Linked DNA regions of Variovorax paradoxus. The protein of the gene in region 2 interacts with the protein of the main gene of each other region in a pairwise test. Links are inferred from orthologs where the notes say so. Each region holds a gene or a part of one and is shown on either strand. Other genes may lie near its edges.

Region 1 (10,359 bases), 4.5 Mb from region 2 along the record:
GCAGCACCCGCGGTGCTGACGGCGCGACACAGGGCCGACGCAGCCAACGAGCCGGTCTTCCGCTGGAAGCTGGTGGCCGGCGCCGCGTCGCTGGTGGCGGTTGCCGCCATCAGCTGGACCCTGGTCGGCAACGGCATTGGCGCGTCGTCGCTGGGTGCCCAGATCGCAGCTGCCCAGCAGCAGCCGGCCGCCAATTCGGTGCTGGCCGCCGCGGCCGCCAACAGCCAGCTTCCGCCCACGGCCGCGCTCACGCCAACCCGTGTGATGGTCGGCAACGGCAGTCCGCAGGTCATGCTGCGCGATCCGCGGCTCGACCAATTGCTCGAAGCGCACCAGCAGGCCGGTGGCGCGTCGCAAATGCCCTCGGGCTTCCTGCGCAACGCGACCTTCGAAGGCCCTGCGCGCTGATCCGCGCCTGTCTCTCTCCAATGACCGTTCAGATGCCGATCTCCGCACGCGCGTTCGCGCTGGTGTTCGCTGCTTTTTGTCTTGCGCAGATCGCGGCCGCGCAGACCCGGCCTGGTCCGGCGAACCCCAGGGGGACGGCCTCGGCCCAGGCTGGCGATGCGCCGCCCTCGATGAGCGTCGTCGAATGGCTGCAACGCATGCATACGGGAGCCCGGCAGCGCAATTACGTTGGCACCTTCGTGGTTTCGGCCGCGGGCGGCGACCTGTCGAGCGCACGCATCTGGCATGTGCGCGACGGCGATCTGCAGATCGAGCGCATCGAGGCCCTGTCGGGACCGCCGCGCTCCACGTTCAGGCGCAACCACCATGTGATGACCTTCCTGCCCGAGGCGAAGGTCGTGAAGGTCGAGAAGCGCGAGAATCTCGACCTGTTCCCCAACTTGCCCGACAAGCCCGATTCGTCGATCGGCGACTTCTACGACGTGCGGGCCGTCGGCAAGGACCGCGTGGCAGGCTTCGATGCCGACGTGGTGCAGCTGGTGCCGCACGACGGGCTGCGCTTCGGCTATCGCATCTGGAGCGAGCGCCGCTCCGGCCTGGTGGTGAAGCTGCAGACCGTGGATGCCGAATCCCGTGTGGTGGAGCAGTCGGCGTTTTCCGAATTGCAGCTCGACGCACCGGTCAAGGCGCAGGCGCTCGCGCAGATGATGACCAACACCAGCGGCTACCGCGTCGAGAAGCTGGAGCTCGAACGCACCAGCGCGCAGGACGAAGGCTGGGTCCTCAAGGCGCCGGTGGCCGGCTTCAAGCCGCGCAGCTTCTACCGGCGTCCGGCCGGCAGCGACGACAAGGCGGGGCAGGACCGCACCGTGCAATGGACCTTCTCCGATGGCCTGGCCTCGGTGTCGCTTTTCATCGAGCGCTACGATGAAAAGCGTGCGCCTCGGGATGGTGTGCTGACGATCGGGGCAACCAACGCCATTCGCCGGCGACTGCCCGAACCGGCGAGCGACTGGTGGCTGACCGCTGTGGGCGAGGTGCCGCAGCAGACGCTCAATGCGTTCGCCCAAAGCCTCTCGCGCACGCGCTGACCTGCTGCGCATGCGCAGGACGATGGTGCTGAACCAAGTCCGTATCACCGACTCATAGCTCTTCTTTTGGCCGCTCTGTTCTTTTGAAAGAAAACCGATGATGTTCAAAGTCGAGGGACACAAGCTTCGTTCCTATCTCTTCGCATTCGGCGTGGCCTGTTCGGCAGCCGTGGGTTTCCTGCCGGCCGCGCCGGCCAGTGCACAGACGCCGCAGGCGCGCGGATTGCCCGATTTCGCCGATCTCGTGGAGCAGGTGGGGCCGGCCGTGGTCGGGATCCGTACCGTCGAGAAAGTGACCTCCAGCGGCGGCAGCGGCGAAATGGACGAGGAGATGCAGGAATTCTTCCGGCGCTTCTTCGGGCAGCCGCTGCCCGGCAACCCGCGTCCAGGCCCGCGCCCGAACCGGCCGCAGCAGCCGCAGGAGGAAGAGCGTCCGCGCGGCGTGGGCTCGGGCTTCATCCTGTCCGCCGACGGCTATGTCATGACCAATGCCCACGTGATCGAGGACGCGTCCGAAATCCTCGTCACGCTGACCGACAAGCGCGAGTTCAAGGCCAAGCTGATCGGTGCCGACAAGCGCAGCGACGTCGCCGTGGTCAAGATCGAGGCGACGAGCCTGCCGGTGGTGAAGGTTGGCGACATCTCGAAGCTGCGGGTTGGCGAATGGGTCATGGCCATCGGTTCGCCCTTCGGCCTCGAGAACACCGTGACCGCCGGCATCGTGAGCGCAAAGCAGCGCGACACCGGCGACCTGGTGCCCCTGATCCAGACCGACGTCGCCATCAACCCCGGCAACTCGGGCGGCCCGCTGATCAACCTGCGCGGCGAAGTGGTGGGCATCAACAGCCAGATCTATTCGCGCTCGGGCGGCTACATGGGCATTTCGTTCTCGATTCCGATCGACGAGGCGATCCGCGTCAGCGACCAGCTGCGCGCCACCGGGCGCGTCTCGCGCGGGCTGATCGGCGTGACCATCGGCTCGGTCTCGAAGGACGTGGCCGAATCCATCGGCTTGGGCAAGGCGCGCGGTGCGCTCGTGAGCAGCGTGGTGCCGGGTTCGGCAGCCGACAAGGCCGGCGTGCGCGAGGGCGACATCATCACCAAGTACGGCGACAAGGCCATCGAGACGCCCAGCGACCTGTCGCGCTCGGTGGCCAGCACCAAGCCCGGCGCCAAGAACACGCTGACGGTGTTCCGCAACGGCAGTACGCGCGAGCTCTCGGTCACCGTGGCCGAGGGCGATGCAGAAGCCAAGCCGGCCGGCAAGCGCCAGCCCGAGCGCGAGGAGCCGCAGGCCAAGCCGTCGGCGGCCGGCAAGGCGCTCGGCCTCGCGGTCAGCGACCTGACCGAAGCCCAGAAGAAGGAACTCAAGATGCGTGGCGGCGTGCGCATCGAGGCGGCAAGCGATGCCGCCGCGAGGGCCGGTCTGCGCGAAGGAGACGTGATCCTTGCCGTCGGCAATATCGAGGTCTCGAGCGTCAAGGAATTCGAATCCGCGGTCGCCAAGGCCGACAAGGGCAAGCCGCTGAGCGTGCTGTTCCGCCGCGGCGAATGGGCCCAATACGCCCTGATCCGACCTGCACGCTGATCCGGCCTTTCCGTCAAGTGGCCCCACCCGTCACTCGGGTTTGGGGCCTTTTTTTGAGGTGTTTGCGACGTCGGAGCGCCCGGTTTCAAAAAAAATTCTGCGCCAAAAGTGAGGTAGTTTTGTTTGTGTTCACTAACTTATAAAGAGGCTTAGGACGATTTTCGGTAGAATAGAAGCCATTGGGCGGCGAGTCCGCGCATAAGGGGAGGGCTTTCCTCCACCATGCGAGATGTCAGACAGCAGTCCACCGGCGCTCCACAGATCGCCCACAAGTTGTTCATGGAGTGCTCCACCGATCTTGTGGATAAGTTGTTTATATCTTTGATGTTGTGGACCTGCAACGACCCGTTTTGACCCTGTCCCCGGATGTACGTGCCTCCCTTTTTGCCTACAATGAAGTTCCAACTACTGCAGTTGCCATTGCTTGTTGGTTCAGGGCGCGTCTCCAGAAGACGCGCCCTTTTTTCTTGCCTGTCGCACTCTGCGCACGAGCCAATTCAAGTACTTAAGCGTTCCCGTTGATGAATCACATCAGAAATTTTTCGATCATTGCGCACATCGATCACGGCAAGTCGACGCTCGCGGACCGTTTGATCCAGCGTTGCGGCGGCCTCGCGGAACGCGAGATGCAAGCGCAGGTGCTCGACTCGATGGACATCGAAAAAGAGCGTGGGATAACCATCAAGGCGCAGACCGCTGCGCTGCACTACAAGGCGCTCGATGGACAGGTCTACAACCTCAATCTGATCGACACGCCGGGCCACGTCGACTTCTCGTATGAAGTGAGCCGCTCCCTGTCGGCGTGCGAAGGCGCGCTGCTCGTCGTCGATGCATCGCAAGGCGTCGAAGCGCAGACGGTGGCCAACTGCTACACCGCGCTCGACCTCGGCGTCGAAGTGGTGCCGGTGCTCAACAAGATGGATCTGCCCAACGCGGATCCCGACAACGCGCGCACCGAAATCGAAGACGTGATCGGCATCGACGCGACCGATGCGATTCCATGTTCCGCGAAGACGGGCCTGGGCATCGACGAGATCCTCGAAGCCGTCGTGCACAAGATGCCCGCGCCGCGCGGCAATCCCGACGGTCCGCTGCGCGCGATGATCGTCGACAGCTGGTTCGATGCGTACGTCGGCGTCGTCATGCTGGTGCGCGTGGTCGACGGCCGGCTGGTGAAGGGCGAGCGCATCAAGATGATGGCGTCCGGCGCCATGTACAACGCCGACAACATCGGCGTCTTCACGCCGGCCAACGAGCCGCGCCCTTCGCTCGAGGCGGGCGAGGTGGGCTACATCATCGCGGGCATCAAGGAGCTGCAGGCCGCCAAGGTCGGCGACACCGTGACGCTGATCAAGCCGGGCACGGGCGGCGCGGCCGCCACCGCCACCGAGGCGCTGCCGGGCTTCAAGGAAATCCAGCCGCAGGTGTTTGCCGGCCTCTACCCGACCGAGGCCAGCGAGTACGACTCGCTGCGCGACGCGCTCGAAAAACTCAAGCTCAACGATTCATCGCTGCGCTACGAACCCGAGGTGAGCCAGGCGCTGGGCTTCGGCTTCCGCTGCGGCTTTCTGGGCCTGCTGCACATGGAAATCGTGCAGGAGCGCCTGGAGCGCGAGTTCGACCAGGACCTGATCACGACCGCGCCGAGCGTGGTCTACCAGGTGGTCCGGAACGACGGCGAAGTCATCATGGTCGAGAACCCGTCCAAGATGCCCGACGTCGGCAAGATGAGCGAGATCCGCGAGCCGATCGTCACCGTGCACCTTTACATGCCGCAGGAATACGTCGGCGCGGTGATGACGCTGGCCAACCAGAAGCGCGGCGTGCAGATGAACATGGCCTACCACGGCCGCCAGGTCATGCTGACCTACGAGATGCCGCTCGGCGAGATCGTGCTCGACTTCTTCGACAAGCTGAAGTCGGTCAGCCGCGGCTATGCCTCGATGGACTACGAGTTCAAGGAATATCGCGCGTCCGACGTGGTCAAGGTCGACATCCTGCTGAACGGCGAGAAGGTCGATGCGCTTTCCATCATCGTGCACCGGAGCCAATCGCAGTACCGGGGCCGGGCAGTGGTGTCGAAGATGCGCGAGATCATTTCGCGCCAGATGTTCGACGTGGCCATCCAGGCCGCCATCGGGGTCAACATCATTGCGCGTGAGACAATCAAGGCGCTGCGCAAGAACGTTCTTGCCAAGTGCTACGGCGGCGACATCACCCGCAAGAAGAAGCTGCTCGAGAAGCAGAAAGCGGGCAAGAAAAGAATGAAGCAGATCGGCTCCGTCGAGGTCCCGCAAGAGGCCTTCCTCGCGATTCTGCAAGTCGAAGACTGATCTCAAACATGGCATTCATCACTTCCCTGGTCCTTGCGGCCTTCGCCGGCTATGTCGGTGCCTGGTACTTTGGTGCCATCGAGGGCAATTTCGCGCTCCTGCTGTTCCTGGCCACGGTGGTCACCGGCCTGTACTGGCTGGCCGAGCGCTTCTACTTCCTGCCCCGGCGCGAGCGCACCGCCGCAGCGCTCGAAAGCTCGCTGAGCGAGCGCAACGCGCGCCTGGCCGGGCAGGGGATCACGCAGGTCGACACCGCCGACGCCAAGGCCAGCGAGCGCCTGCTGATGCAGCCGTGGTGGCTCGACTGGACGGCCGGGCTGTTCCCGGTGATTCTGGTGGTGTTCCTGCTGCGCTCGTTCCTGTACGAGCCCTTCAAGATTCCGTCGGGCTCGATGATGCCGACGCTGCTCACGGGCGACCTGATCCTGGTGAACAAGTTCACCTACGGCCTGCGCCTGCCGGTCATCAATACCAAGATCACCGACGGCACCCCGCTGGCGCGCGGCGATGTGGTGGTGTTCCGCTATCCGCCCAAGCCGAGCATGGACTACATCAAGCGCGTGGTCGGCGTCCCGGGCGACGAAGTGGCCTACCTGAACAAGAAGCTCACCATCAACGGCCAGCCGGTTTCCAAGAACCCGATGCCCGACTACCTCGACAGCGAGTCGATGCGCCTGCTCAGGCAGTTCACCGAAGACCTCGGGGGCAAGCAGCACAGGCTGCTCAACGACGACGCCGGTCCGGCTTTCGTCCAGGGCGCCACCGACTTTCCGTACCGCGAGAACTGCCGCTACTCCGTCGAAGGCGTGGTGTGCAAGGTGCCGGCCGGCAACTACTTCATGATGGGCGACAACCGCGATAATTCGGCGGACTCCCGTTTCTGGGGATTCGTTCCGGACAAGAACATCGTGGGCAGGGCGTTCTTCGTCTGGATGAACTTCGGCGACCTGGGTCGCATCGGTCCATTCCAATAAGCAGTCAGCATTGTTCGAGGGGTAAGAGGGCATGAGAACAAATCGGTCCATCCGCAGCAGGGCCGCGCATCAGCGCGGCATCTCGTTCATCGGTCTGGTGTTTGTCGCCGTGGTGCTGGCTTGCGTCGGCGTCGTCGTCGCGCAGGTCATCCCGACGCTGATCGAATGGCAGGCCATCGACAAGGCCGCCAACAAGGCCAAGGAAGGCACCACCGTGCCCGAAGTGCGCGCCATCTTCGATCGGGCCCAGGCCATCGACGACTTCCAGTCGGTCTCGGGCAAGGACCTCGACATCAAGAAGGTCGGCGAGAAGGTGGTCGTGTCGTATGCCTACGAGCGCGAGATCCCCTTGTTCGGGCCGGCCTACCTGGTGCTCAAGTACAAGGGCCAGACCCGCTGAACGCGGCGACACGCAAGGTGGACGGCGGCCTCACGGCGCTGCAGGAGCGCCTCAAGCATTCGTTCTCCGATCCGCGGCTGCTTCAGCTCGCGCTCACGCACCGCAGTTTTTCGGCCGACCACAACGAGCGCCTCGAATTCCTCGGCGACTCGGTGCTCAATCTCGCGGTATCGCACCTGCTCTACATCCGTCTTTCGGCGCTGCCCGAGGGCGACCTGTCGCGCGTGCGGGCCAACCTGGTCAAGCAGGACACACTGCATCGCCTGGCGCTGGAACTGCAGCTGTCGCCATTGCTGCGCCTTGGCGAAGGCGAGGCGCGCTCCGGCGGGCCCAACCGGCCCTCGATCCTGGCCGACGCGCTCGAAGCGCTGATCGGCGCGGTCTACCTCGATGCCGGCTTTTCGGCCGCCGAGGCGCTGGTGCGGCGGCTCTACGAGTCGGTCGAAATCAATCCGCGCATGGATGCGGTGGCCAAGGATCCGAAGACCGAATTGCAGGAATGGCTGCAGGGTCACAAAATGAAGCTGCCGGCGTACCGCGTGGCGGCCACGCTCGGCGCAGCGCACAAGCAGACTTTCGATGTCGAGTGCGAGGTGCCGGAGCTGGGCCTGCGCGAACGCGGCATCGGTGGTTCGCGACGTGCCGGCGAGCAGGCTGCCGCGGCGGCCATGTTGATCCGGCTCAAGGCACGCGGGGCCGCGTGAAATCAGAATGAACGACGCTATCAATTCAGCAGCAGACTCCCAGGGCCCGGCAGGCGATACGGGCGCAAGCGGCCCTCGGCACTGCGGCCTGATCGCCATTGTCGGCAAGCCCAACGTGGGCAAATCGACGCTGCTCAATGCGCTGGTGGGCCAGAAGATCAGCATCACCTCGCGCAAGGCGCAGACCACGCGGCACCGCATCACGGGCATGCGCACGCTGGGGGCCACGCAGTTCGTGTTCGTCGATACGCCGGGTTTCCAGACCCTGCATGCCAACGCGCTGAACAAATCGCTCAACAAGACCGTGCAGGGCGCGGTCGGCGATGTGGACCTGATTCTTTTCGTGGTCGAGGCGGGCAGCTTCACGCCGGCCGACGAGCGGGTGCTCAAGCTGCTGGGCAAGGGCATTCCCACCGTGCTGCTGGCCAACAAGCTCGACAACGTGCACCGCCGCGGCGACATCGCGCCCTGGCTGCAGACCATGCAGGCGAAGCACGCCTTCGCCGAGTTCGTGCCGATGTCGGCCAAGAATGCCAAGGACGTCGAACGCCTGTTCGGCATCTGCGAGAAATACCTGCCCGAACAGCCCTGGTTCTATGCCGAGGACGAGCTCACCGACCGCAGCGAGAAATTCCTCGCGGGCGAGCTGGTGCGCGAGAAGCTGTTCCGCCTGACCGGCGACGAACTGCCCTACACCTCGACCGTGATCATCGACAAGTTCGAGGAAGAACCGCCCCAGAAGAAGGGCCAGAAGCGCCTGCTGCGCATCGCGGCCACCATCGTGGTGGAGCGCGACGGCCACAAGGCCATGGTGATCGGCGACAAGGGCGAGCGCATCAAGCGCATCGGCATGGAAACCCGGGTCGAGCTCGAAAAGCTGGCCGACGCCAAGGTGTTCCTCGAACTGTGGGTCAAGGTGCGGTCCGGCTGGGCCGACGACGAAGCCCGCGTGCGCTCGTTCGGCTACGAATGAAGTGGCAACTGCCCACCGCGTTTCGCACGAACCGGCTTATGTGCTCCATCGCTACGACTGGAGCGAGTCGAGCCTGATCCTCGAGGTGTTTACCCGCCACCACGGGCGCATCGCGCTGGTGGCCAAGGGAGCGAAGCGGCCGAGCTCCAATTTCAGGCCGGTGCTGCTGCCGTTGCAGCCCTTGCAGCTCAACTACGGCGGCGACGCCGAGATCCGCACGCTCAAGGGCGCCGAGTGGATGGGCGGCCATGTCATGCCGACCGGCGAGGCGCTGCTCTCGGGCTACTACGTCAACGAACTGCTGCTGCGCCTGCTGGCGCGGGACGATGCCCACGAGGCGCTGTTCGATGCCTATGCGGGCGTGGTGCAGGTGCTGGCGGGCGACCACGCCGGCGCCCAGGCCGCCACCCAGGCCGCGGCGCTGCGCGCCTTCGAGTTGCTGCTGCTGCGCGCAGTGGGCCTGTTGCCGTCGCTCGACGCCCAGACCCTCACGCTCGAGCCGCTCGTGGCCGATGCCCGCTACAGCCTGGTGCCCGAAGCCGGCCTGCGGCTGGCGGGCGAGGACGAGGCGGCGCTGGCCGGCGCCGACTGGCAGTCGCTGCAGGGCGTGCTCGACGACCGCGCACCCTTCACGGCCACGCTGCGCGAGATTGCCACCATGAATGCCGGCAGCAACAGCGCCCTTCGAAACCAGCTGCGCGTGCTGCTCAACTACCATTGCGGGGTGTCCACGCTGCGCACGCGGCAGATGATGAGAGATTTGCAAGCCCTATGAGCACTCCAGGCCAATCCGCTACCACCTCGCTGTCGGTCAACCTCAACAAGGTGGCCCTGGTGCGCAACACGCGTGCGCTCGGCATTCCGAGCGTGCTCACCGCCGCCAAGGCCTGCCTTGCGGCCGGAGCGCAGGGAATCACCGTGCACCCGCGGCCCGACGAGCGCCACATCCGGCCGCACGACGTGAGCGACCTCGCCGCGCTGCTGGCCACGGACTGGCCCGCGATCGAGTTCAACATCGAAGGCAACCCTTTCCACAACCTGATGGACTTCGTGCGCGCGCTGAAGCCGCACCAGGCCACCTTCGTGCCCGACAGCGAAACCCAGTCGACCAGCGACCATGGCTGGAGCTTCCCCGAAGACGCCGACCGCCTGCGCCCGCTGATTGCCGAGGCCCAAGCCCTGGGCGTGCGTGTGAGCCTCTTCATGGACCCCATTCCCGAGATGATGGCCGCGGCCAAGGCGGTGGGCGCCGATCGCGTCGAGCTCTATACCGAAGGCTATGCCGCATCGCGCGGCACGCCGGGCGAGCAGGCCGTGCTCGCGCGCTATGTCGAAGCGGCGCGCGCGGCGCAAGCGGCGGGGCTCGGCCTCAATGCAGGCCACGACCTGAGCCGCGACAACCTCACGGCGTTCCTGCGCGCGGTGCGCGGTGTCCGGGAAGTTTCCATCGGGCATGCCTTCATCGCCGATGCGCTCGAACTCGGCTATGCCGCCACCACCAAGGAATACCTGCGCTGCATCCAAGAGGCGCAGTGAGCGCGGGATCGGCATGATCTACGGCATCGGCACCGACATCTGCGACCTGCGGCGTATCGCCGCCACGTTCGAGCGCCAGGGCGAGCGCTTTGCCCACCGGGTGCTGAGCGACGCCGAATTCGCGGTCTGGAAGGCCCGCAGCGAGCGCTGGCCCAAGCGCGGCCTGAGCTATCTGGCCACGCGTTTTTCCGCCAAGGAGGCCTTCAGCAAGGCCATCGGCCTGGGCATGCGCATGCCGATGACGTGGCGCCTGTGCGAGATCGCCAACCTGCGCAGCGGCAAGCCCATCATCGTGCTGCACGGCGAACTCAAGGAATGGTTCGAGGCCAGGGGCCTCACGGCCCATGTCACC
Region 2 (10,228 bases):
TGCACACCGCGCTGCTCGAAAGCCTGGTGAACTTCACCCAGTCCGGCGGCCGCAAGATCGACGCCTGGACCGCACAGCACCGCACCGTGCTCGTGCCCTTCGACCGGCCCGGCGACGCGCCCGACGCCTTCTTCAACGCCAACACGCTGGCCGAACTGCACGCGCTGGAAAACCGATGAGCCGCATCGCCGACATTGCCGCCGCGCTTGCCGGCTACGACCCCCAGGCGCTGAGCGTCGGCGGTGTCCAGGCCTTTCTGGCGCAACTGGTGGCGCCAGCCGTGGTGTCGGAACGCGAAGAGGTCGCGCTGCGCGAAGCGCTGGGCCGCGTGCTGGCCGACGACATCATTTCGCCGGTCAGCGTGCCGCCGCACGACAACTCCGCGATGGACGGCTTTGCCTTCGACGGCGCGATCCTGCGGGACGACTCGCCCACTGACGCATCCATCGAACTGCGCGTGGTGGGTACCGCATTGGCCGGCGCGGCCTGGCGCGGCGCGCTGGCTGCCGGCGATGCGGTTCGCATCATGACGGGCGCGGTGATGCCCGAAGGGCTCGACACCGTGATCCCGCAGGAGTTCTGCAAGGTCGACGGCGACCGCGTGCGCTTTCCCGTCAAGGTGCTTCGCCGCGGCGACAACCGCCGCTTTGCGGGCGAAGACCTCATGCAGGGCCAGCCGGCCTTGCGGCGCGGCGAGCGCCTGTCGCCCGCCGCTCTGGGCATGGTCGCCAGCCTGGGGCTGCCCTCGGTGCCCGCGCTGCGGCGGCTGCGCGTGGCCTATTTCTCGACCGGCGACGAGATCCTGACCCTCGGCGAGCCGCCGCGCGAAGGCGCGGTGTACGACAGCAACCGCTACACGGTGTTCGGCCTGCTCACGCGGCTGGGCTGCGAGGTGATCGACCTGGGCCTGGTGCGCGACGATCCGGCCACCCTCGCCGCCACGCTGCAGCGTGCCGCCGGCGAGGCCGACGCCATCATCACCAGCGGCGGCGTGAGCGTCGGCGCGGCCGACCATACGCGCGCCGTGATGCAGCAGCTCGGCGACATGGCTTTCTGGCGCGTTGCCATGCGCCCCGGCCGGCCGATGGCGGTCGGGCTCGTTCCGCGCGGACAGCAGTCCTCGCCCGGGCCAGGCTCGGCGGTGCTCTTCGGCCTGCCCGGCAATCCGGTGGCCGTCATGGTCACCTTTCTCGCCTTCGTGCGGCCCGCATTGCTGCGCATGATGGGATGCCACGAGATTGCTGCAGCGCCGCCGCCCCTGCTGCGCGCGCGCGCCGCGAGCGCCATCCGCAAGAAACCCGGCCGCACCGAATACCAGCGCGGCTTCGTGCGGGCCGTGACCGGTGCGCTGCCCGAGGTTCGCATTGCCGGCAACCAGGGCTCCGGCGTGCTGAGCTCGATGGTCGAGGCCAACGGCCTCGTGGTGCTGCACCACGACCAAGGCAGCGTGGCCGCGGGCGACGAAGTCGACGTGATGATGCTGGAGGCTTAGAGGGTCAAGGCTCAGATCCGGCCCAGCGCCTTGTCCACGCCCTTGTTGGCGAGCATGTCGGCGCGTTCGTTGCCGACGTCGCCCGAATGGCCCTTGACCCAGCGCCATTCGATCAGATGGCCTCCTTCGGCCACCAGCTTGTCGAGTTTCTGCCAGAGTTCGACGTTCTTGACCGGCTGCTTGGTCGAGGTGCGCCAGCCCTTGGCCTTCCAGCCGCGGATCCATTCGGTGATGCCCATGCGCACATACTGGCTGTCCAGGTAGAGGATGACCTTGCAGGGCCGCTTGAGCGCGGCCAGTCCCTCGATGACGGCGGTGAGCTCCATCCGGTTGTTGGTGGTGTTGAGTTCGCCGCCGAACAGTTCCTTTTCGGTGGCGCCCGACTTGAGCCACGCGCCCCAGCCGCCGGGGCCGGGGTTGCCTTTGCATGCACCATCGGTGTAGATCACGACTTCGTTCAAAACGCTCTTTTCCTTCTTCTTTCAATATTCAATCGGTGCACTCGGTGCGAGCCTTGTGCATCTTGCCTGCGATGGGTACCGGCGCGGTGGCGCGCGCCGCTGCACGGCGCCAGTCAGCGCTGAGCAGGCGCATGCCGCGCACCCGCTTGACCGCCACCAGGAAATACACCGCGCCGAAGATCGGCCACCAGCGCTCGCCGGCGGTGTCCATCCAGCGGCAGCGTTCGAGCCAGGCCTCGCTGCGCACCGCAGGCCGGTAGACGCCGAAGCGCCCGGACTCCACCTCGAAGCTCAGAAGCCGCAGCCAGTCGCGCATGCGCCAGTAGCCGATGAACTCGCCGCCCTCGGGCAGGAAGAGGTCGCCGAACCCGAGCTTGCGGTACAGGTGCGCGCGGCGCTGCCGCATGCCCCAGAGGCTGGCCGGATTGAGCCCGCAGATCACCACGCGGCCTTCGGGCACCAGCACCCGCTCCACTTCCCGCAAGGTCGCGTGCGGATCCTCGCTCAACTCCAGCGCATGCGGCAGCACCACCAGGTCGAGGCTGTTGGCGGCAAACGGCAGCGCCGTGAAATCGGTGAACAGCGCAGCCCTGCCGGACTGCTGGCCAGGGTCGGGCAGGGCCAGCCAGCGGTGCGGCATGCGGTTGCTGCGCAGGCCATCGACGCCGGCGGCGCCGAGCTGCAGCGCGTGGTAGCCGAAAACATCCGCCACGGCCTCGTCGAACTGGGCCTGCTCCCATGCGAGCAGGTAGCGGCCGGGGGGGGTCGCGAACCAATCCTGCAAACCTATAATTTGACCGCTCATGACCCTCGTTCCGCTGCCCGCCTTCGCTGACAACTACATCTGGATGCTGCAGGACGGGTCCAACGCGATCGTGGTGGACCCGGGCGACGCTCAACCGGTGTTCGACGCCTTGGCGCGCGACAAGCTGCAGCTCGCCGCGATTCTAGTCACGCACCATCACCCCGATCACACGGGCGGCGTGGCCGCGCTCCATGCGGCAACCGGCGCACCCGTCTTCGGCCCGGCGCGCGAGCGCATTCCGCAGCCCTTCACGCCGCTGTCGCACGGCGACAGCGCCGAGGTGCTCGGGCTGCGCTTCGCGGTCATCGACGTGCCGGGCCACACGGCCGGCCACATCGCCTACTTTCTGCCCGCCAGCGCAGGCCGGGCGCCGCTTCTTTTTTGCGGCGACACGCTGTTCTCCGGCGGCTGCGGCCGGCTGTTCGAGGGCACGCCGGCGCAAATGCTGGCCTCGCTCGATGCGCTGGCGGCGCTGCCTGGCGACTCCCGCGTGTGCTGCGCGCACGAATACACACTTGCTAACCTGCGTTTCGCCCGCGCGGTGGAACCCGGCAATGCCGATCTGACTCAGTACATCGCGCATTGCGAAAGCCTGCGCGCGCAAGGGCAGCCCACGCTGCCCGCGCAACTGGCCACCGAACGCCGAATCAACCCCTTTCTTCGCAGCCGCGAAGCCACTGTCCTTAGAGCGGTGCGCGAGCACGCCGAGCTTTCCGCCGATGCGGCCGAAGCCGACGTGTTTGCCGCGCTGCGCCAATGGAAAAACGACTTCCGATGAAACTTATCGCTGCTGTCTGCCTTGCAGGCTCACTGTTGCTCGCGGGCTGCGCGGGCACCACCAGCCCGTCTTCCTCCTCCACCACCTCCCCGCAATCCACCGCCACCAGCGGCGGCACCGGCTCCAAGGCCTCCGGCAGCGCCGCCCCGGTCTACCCGGGCGGGCCGCTCACCCCCATCACCAGCAGCGAGGCCCATTCGCAGAGCGTCATCACGCTGGCGCCGCCCGCCGACATGTGGGACCGCATCCGCCGCGGCTTCAAGATGCCGAACCTCGAGAGCGACCTGGTGCGCGACCGCGAGCAGTGGTATGCCAGCCGCCCCGACTACATCCAGCGCATGACCGAGCGCTCGAACAAGTACATCTTCCACATCGTCGAGGAACTCGAGCGGCGCAACATGCCGACCGAACTCGCGCTGCTGCCGTACATCGAGAGCGCGTTCAACCCGCAAGCCATTTCCAGCGCGCGCGCAGCGGGCATGTGGCAGTTCATGCCGGCCACCGGCACCGACTTCGACCTGAAGCAGAACATCTTCCGCGACGACAGGCGCGACGTGGTGGCCTCCACGCGCGCCGCACTCGACTACCTGCAAAAGCTCTACGGCATGTTCGGCGACTGGCAGCTCGCTCTGGCGGCCTACAACTGGGGCGAAGGCAGCGTGAGCCGCGCCATCGCCAAGAACCAGCGCCTGGGCCTGCCCACCACCTACAGCGATCTTTCGATGCCGGCCGAAACGCGGCTCTATGTGCCCAAGCTGCAGGCCGTGAAGAACATCGTGGCCAATCCGCAGGCCTTCAATACCGAGCTGCCGCTGATCGCGAACCACCCGTATTTCCAGACCGTGACGCTCACGCGCGACCTCGACGTCGAACTGGCCGCCAAGCTGGCCGACATCCGACTCGAGGACTTCCGCGCCCTCAACCCGGCCGCGCACAAGCCGGTTCTGCTTGCGGCCGGCACACCGCAGATCCTGCTGCCCTGGGACAACGCGGCTGTGTTCCAGCGCAACTTCGATGCCTACTCGCAAGGCCAGTACGCCAGCTGGACGGCGTGGGTCGTTCCCACCACGATGACAGTCGCCGACGTCGCCCAGCGCTCGGGCATGAGCGAGGCCGACCTGCGCGCACTCAACAGCATTCCGCCGCGCATGCTCATCAAGGCCGGTTCGACGCTCATCGTGCCGCGCGGCGCCCGCGTCAAGGAAGACGTGACGGCGCTGGTGGCGGACAGCGGCCATCTGAGCTTCCAGCCCGAGATCGTCAACCGCCGCACCACCGTCAAGGCGGGGCGCAACGACAGCGTGGCCAGCATCGCGCGCCGCTACAAGCTCAAGCCCGCCAGCGTGGCCGAGTGGAACGACGTCAAGCCCAATCATTCGTTCAAGCGCGGCTACAGCGTGGTGGTGTACCTGCCGGTTCGCGCTGCGCCCGAAGCCCGTGTCGGCACAGGCGCGGCACCGGTTCGCGGCCGAGCCGCCGTTGCCGCCAAGCGCGGCGGCAGCCCGGTGAAGGCGGTTGCTGCACGCGGCAGCAACGTGGTGAAGTCGCCGGCAGGCAAGCAGGTCGTGCGCGAGAAGCGCGGCGGCACGCCGTCGAAGAAAAAGCGCTGAACCCGGGACAGCGAAAGCCAAGGCCCGGGCGCACGCAGCGCTAGAGTTTTTCGGTCTCCCCGCTGCGCGGCTGCCACTTCATCAGGCGCTTCTCGATCAGGCCGACAAGGCCGTCGAGCAAGAGCGCAAAGGCCGTCAGCACCACGATGCCGGCAAAGACGGTGTTCACATCGAAGGTGCCTTCGGCCTGGAGAATCAGGTAGCCCACGCCACGTGCCGAGCCCAGGTACTCGCCGACCACCGCGCCGACGAAGGCCAGGCCCACCGAGGTGTGCAGGCTAGAGAACACCCAGCTCGTCGCGCTCGGCAGGTACACGGTGCGAAGCAGCTGCCGCTGGTTGGCGCCGAGCATCTTCGCGTTGGCCAGCACCACCGGGCTCACCTCGCGCACGCCCTGGTAGACGTTGAAGAAAACGATGAAGAACACCAGCGTGACGGCCAGCGCCACCTTGCTCCAGATGCCCAGGCCGAACCACAGCGCGAAGATCGGCGCCAGGATCACGCGCGGCATCGAATTGGCGGCCTTGATGTAGGGATCGAGGATCAGGCTCGCCGTGGGCGCCAGCGCCAGCCAAAGCCCGCAGGCCAGGCCGAGCACAGTGCCGATGCCGAAGGCCAGCACTGTTTCGAGCAGCGTGGTGCCCAGGTGGCGGTAGATGTCGGCATTGCCCTTCAGGCCTTCCGGGAACAGCAGGTTCGGCGGCACCTCGAACGGCAGGAACCAGCTCCAGATGCGCCCCGCCACCTGGATCGGCTCGCCAAGGAAAAAGGCGATCTGCTGGTTGCGCGACGCCACATGCCAGCCCACCAGGATGATCGCGAGCAGCACCAGCTGCCAGAAGCGCGCATTGCGTTCGTTCAGGCGCGGCATCATGCGGCCTTCCTCAGCTGCTGCGCATAGCCCTTGAGCACCTCGTCGCGCAGCACCTCCCAGATCTGCGTATGCAGTTCGACGAAGCGCGGCTGCGTGCGCACCTCGGCCACGTCGCGCGGGCGCGCGAGGTCGATGGCGAACTCGCCGATCGGATGCGTGGCCGGGCCGGCCGACAGCACCACCACCCGGTCGCTCATTGCAATGGCTTCGTCGAGGTCGTGCGTGATGAAGAGCACGGCCTTCCGTCCGTGTGTGCCCCCGGGCGCTGTGCGCCCACCCCCCGAGGGGGTGAGCTCCGGCCTTGGGGCGGCCCGGCGGCCCTCGCTCGGCGCACTCCAGAGTTCGAGCACTTCGTTCTCCATCAGCTGCCGAGTCTGGACGTCGAGCGCACTGAAGGGCTCGTCCATGAGGATGATGTCGGGGTCGAGCACCAGCGTCTGCGCCAGCGCCACGCGCTTGCGCATGCCGCCCGAGAGCTGGTGCGGATAGCGGTCGCCGAAACCGGAAAGGCCCACGCGCGAAAGCCAGGCCTCGGCCTGTTCGCGCGCATCGGCATCGGGCACGCCGCGGTACTGCAGCCCGACCATCACGTTGTCGATGGCGCTGCGCCACGGCATCAGCGCTTCGGTCTGGAACATGTAGCCCGCGCGCGCGTTCACGCCCGCCAGCGTCTGGCCGAAGACCTTGATGCTGCCCGACGAAGGCTCGAGCAAACCGGCGCCCACGTTCAGCAAGGTCGACTTGCCGCACCCCGTGGGGCCCACCACCGAGACGAACTCCCCGGCCCGCACGCGCAGCGTGGTGTCGGCCACCGCGGTATAGCGCTGGCCCGGATCGTCCTTCGAGTGGAAGGTGCAGCTGATGGAGAGAAGCTCGAGTGCGTAGTCGGACATGTCTGGCAGGAATTCTGGCATCGGCCGCCACAAGAAAAAACCCGGCCGAGGCCGGGTCGCGGGGACGTTCGGAGTCAGGCTTTGAACCTGTCTTTCGCGCGCCTAGCAAAATCGTTGGTGTAGGTCTTCATGAGGTCGATCTTGTCGGCCTTCACGGCCGTGTCGAAGCTCGATATGGCGGTGAGCGCCGTCTTCGGACCGTCGGCCGGCACCAGGCCGTCGGTGGCGATCGATTCGCGCACCTTGTCGAAGGACGCAAGGTACAGCGCGCGGTCGCCGAGCAGGTAAGTTTCAGGCACTGTCTTGATGATGTCGCCGGGCCCGGCCGTCTGCAGCCACTTGAGGCCACGGACGATGGCATTGGCCAGCGCCTGGCAGGTGTTGGGATTCTTCTGGATGAAGTCGACCGGCGCGTAGAGGCAGGCCGCGGGCATCGGCCCGCCGAACACCTGCTGCGTGCCCTTGAGCGTGCGCGTGTCGCTGATGATCTTCACGTCGCCCTTCTGCTCGAGCATGGTCATGACGGGGTCGGTATTGCTGATGGCATCGATCTGGCCCGAGCGCAATGCGGTGAGCGCACCGGCCGCCACGCCCACGCCGATGTAGCTCACATCGCTGGCCTTGAGGCCGCCGCGCGACAGCACGAGGTTGGCCACCATGTTGGTCGAGGAGCCTGGCGCCGAGACGCCGATCTTCTTGCCCTTGAGATCGGCAATGCCCGTGTAGCCCGCCATGTTCTTGGTCGAGACGCCCACCGCGATCTGCGGTGCGCGGCCCTGCAGCACGAAGGCCTGGAAGAACTGGTTCTTGGCCTGCAGGTTGATGGTGTGCTCGTAGGCGCCGGAGCACACGTCCGCCGAACCGCCCACCACGGCCTGCAGCGCGCGTGCGCCGCCGGCGAAATCGGAGATCTCGACATCGAGGCCCTCGGCCTTGAAATAACCGAGCTGCTCGGAAATGGTGAGCGGCAAATAGTAGAACGCCGCCTTGCCCCCCACTGCGATGGAAATCTTCGTCTTCTCGAGCTTGGCTTGCGCAAAGACCCGCGGCAGCGCAATCGTTGCTGCAGCGACTGCGGAGACTGTCATGAGGGTTCTGCGGTGGAGCATGGAGCGATCCTGCGGGCTCTTGATTCTGTGAACCCGATCGAGCTTAGGGGTGCGCCCCTGTTGCCTGCATCGGGGTCATCCCGTGCGGGTTTCCACGTAAGCATGAAGACCTCCGCGCGGCCTGTGCCGAACGGCCTGTGGCGGGGCGCCGCAGAGGCTGTTTGCGCGCTTATCGCGCGAGAAAAAGAATGGCGATATTGACCAGGAAACCGAGCGCCCAGACCGCGCTGCGCGCGGAGCCGATGCCCTTGATGTAGAGCGCGATATAGGCCACCCGCAATACGACATAGGCCGCGGCCAGCATGTCGAGCCGCGCCTGGTTGGCGCCGAGCTGATGCGCGATGATCACCGCGCCGATGAAGAACGGAAGGCCTTCGAAGCTGTTGGCTTGCGCGCAGTTGGCGCGCGCGCGCCAGCCGCTCTGCCTTGCGGCCCAGTCGCGCGGCTGCACGTTGTCTCGCGGGCCGAAGCTGCCGGCCTTGGCGACCCATGCCGCGAGATACGGCAGGCCGCAGGCGATGAACACGCACCAGTAGGCGATGGTGAGCAGGGAAAAAGTCATTGGAATGTTGTCTCCGTTCGGCAGAGCGGCTGCAGCGGCCGCTGCACGCTATCGGCGGTCTACCAGGGCATGCGCGATGGTGCCGAGATCCACGTATTCGAGTTCGCTGCCGGCAGGCACGCCGCGCGCGAGGCGCGTCACGTTGAGGCCGCGCTGCCTGAGCGCTTCGCCGATCACATGCGCGGTGGCTTCGCCCTCTGCCGTGAAGTTGGTGGCCAGGATGACTTCGCTCACGGTGCCGTCGAGCGCGCGGTCGAAGAGCTTCTGCAGGCCGATGTCCTTGGGCCCGATGCCGTCGAGCGGGCTGAGCTTGCCCATCAGCACGAAGTAGTAGCCGCGAAAAACCCCGGTGCGCTCGAGCGCGGCCTGGTCCGCGGGCGTTTCGACCACACAAAGCTTGCTCGCGTCGCGGCGCGTGTCGAGGCACACGTGGCAGACCGGCGCTTCGGTGAAGGTGTTGCAGCGCTCGCAATGCCGCACGTTGCCAGCCGCCTGCTGCAATGCGCGCGCAAGCAGCTGCGCGCCCTCGCGGTCGTGCTGCAGCAAGTGGAACGCCATGCGCGAGGCCGACTTGACGCCGACACCGGGCAGGCGGCGCAGCGCATCGACCAACGCGTCGAGCGAACTGGCGTCGGCCATCAATGGCTCAGAACGGCAGCTTCATGCCGGGCGGGAGGCCCGGCATGCCTGCGGTGAGCTTGCCCATCTTCTGCTCGCTGGTTTCCTCGGCCTTGCGCACCGCGGCGTTGAAGGCGGCAGCCACGAGGTCTTCGAGCATGTCCTTGTCGTCGGCCAGCAGGCTCGGGTCGATGGTGATGCGCTTGACGTCGTGCTTGCAGGTCATCACGACCTTGACCAGGCCCGCGCCCGACTCGCCTTCGACCTCGATGGTGGCCAGTTCTTCCTGGGCCTTCTTGAGGTTGTCCTGCATTGCCTGCGCCTGCTTCATGAGGCCGGCCAGTTGTCCTTTGTTGAACATCGTTGGTCCTGATTGGTTGGAATGGGGGAAGGATAAGAGAGATGGCGGTCGATGCCGAATGCCGCAAGAGCCGGCACGGGTTTTCAGTGGCGTTGCGTCAGGCCGGCTTCAGTGTTCCGGGCACGATCTTCGCATCGAATTCGCGCATCAGCATCTGCACTTCGGGATCGCTGCGAATGGCCTCCTCGGCCACGCGCTGGCGCTCGTCGGCCGCCTGCTTGTTGCGGCGCGCGGGGCTGTCGACCACGCCGCCGATCTCGATGGCGAGCTTCACGCCATGGCCCAGCGCGGCCAACGCATCCGTGAGCTTTTCGCGGGCGGAAGGCTGGTTGAGCAGTTCGCGCTCCACGCGAAGTATCCACTGGTCGACATCGCGCGCCACCAGCTGCGACTGCAGTGCGAGTTCGCGCGCCAGGGCGTTGATGCTCTCGGCCGCGATCATCTGCGTGACCGTGGCATGCCAGAAATCGCCGTCCTCGCTCGGTGGAATGGGCTGCGCCGGACCGCGCTGCTCGTCGGGCCGCGGCACGTCCCGCTGGCTCGGCGGCGGCTGCACGCGCATGGGAACAGCAAGCACCCGGGGCGCCTCGGCAGGCGCCGAGGGCTCGGCCGCGGCGGAAGGCCTGGGCCCACCCGGGCGCATGGGTTCGCTGACCACGGCCAGA

The links.
Region 1: the proteins of recR (region 2) and recO interact in binary tests that used the Escherichia coli proteins (3 or more experiments, as listed by UniProt). The link is inferred for Variovorax paradoxus from one-to-one orthologs.

What each region holds. Positions count from the first base shown.
Region 1 is NZ_JAUSXL010000002.1:486,747-497,105, reverse strand. Bases 7,429-10,359 are described here. They hold recO (DNA repair protein RecO), read left to right. Parts: upstream 7,429-8,472; coding sequence 8,473-9,246; downstream 9,247-10,359. Other genes in these bases: acpS (holo-ACP synthase), read left to right, coding at 10,021-10,359; QFZ47_RS06095 (pyridoxine 5'-phosphate synthase), read left to right, coding at 9,243-10,007; era (GTPase Era), read left to right, coding at 7,506-8,471; rnc (ribonuclease III), read left to right, coding at 7,429-7,498. Outside these bases: QFZ47_RS06140 (sigma-E factor negative regulatory protein), read left to right, coding at 1-408; QFZ47_RS06135 (MucB/RseB C-terminal domain-containing protein), read left to right, coding at 429-1,499; QFZ47_RS06130 (DegQ family serine endoprotease), read left to right, coding at 1,597-3,087; lepA (translation elongation factor 4), read left to right, coding at 3,609-5,420; lepB (signal peptidase I), read left to right, coding at 5,429-6,394; QFZ47_RS06115 (DUF4845 domain-containing protein), read left to right, coding at 6,426-6,794; more of rnc, read left to right, coding at 6,812-7,428. UniProt on the Escherichia coli protein: Involved in DNA repair and RecF pathway recombination.
Region 2 is NZ_JAUSXL010000002.1:4,987,660-4,997,887, forward strand. Bases 7,429-10,228 are described here. They hold recR (recombination mediator RecR), read right to left. Parts: upstream 9,224-10,228; coding sequence 8,633-9,223; downstream 7,429-8,632. Other genes in these bases: QFZ47_RS27280 (ABC transporter substrate-binding protein), read right to left, coding at 7,429-8,022; QFZ47_RS27285 (MAPEG family protein), read right to left, coding at 8,192-8,584; QFZ47_RS27295 (YbaB/EbfC family nucleoid-associated protein), read right to left, coding at 9,231-9,563; dnaX (DNA polymerase III subunit gamma/tau), read right to left, coding at 9,661-10,228. Also shown: molybdopterin molybdotransferase MoeA, read left to right, coding at 176-1,492; rnhA (ribonuclease HI), read right to left, coding at 1,504-1,953; QFZ47_RS27255 (class I SAM-dependent methyltransferase), read right to left, coding at 1,982-2,737; gloB (hydroxyacylglutathione hydrolase), read left to right, coding at 2,757-3,536; QFZ47_RS27265 (transglycosylase SLT domain-containing protein), read left to right, coding at 3,533-5,146; QFZ47_RS27270 (ABC transporter permease), read right to left, coding at 5,187-6,020; QFZ47_RS27275 (ABC transporter ATP-binding protein), read right to left, coding at 6,017-6,913; more of QFZ47_RS27280, read right to left, coding at 6,988-7,428. UniProt on the Escherichia coli protein: May play a role in DNA repair. It seems to be involved in an RecBC-independent recombinational process of DNA repair. It may act with RecF and RecO.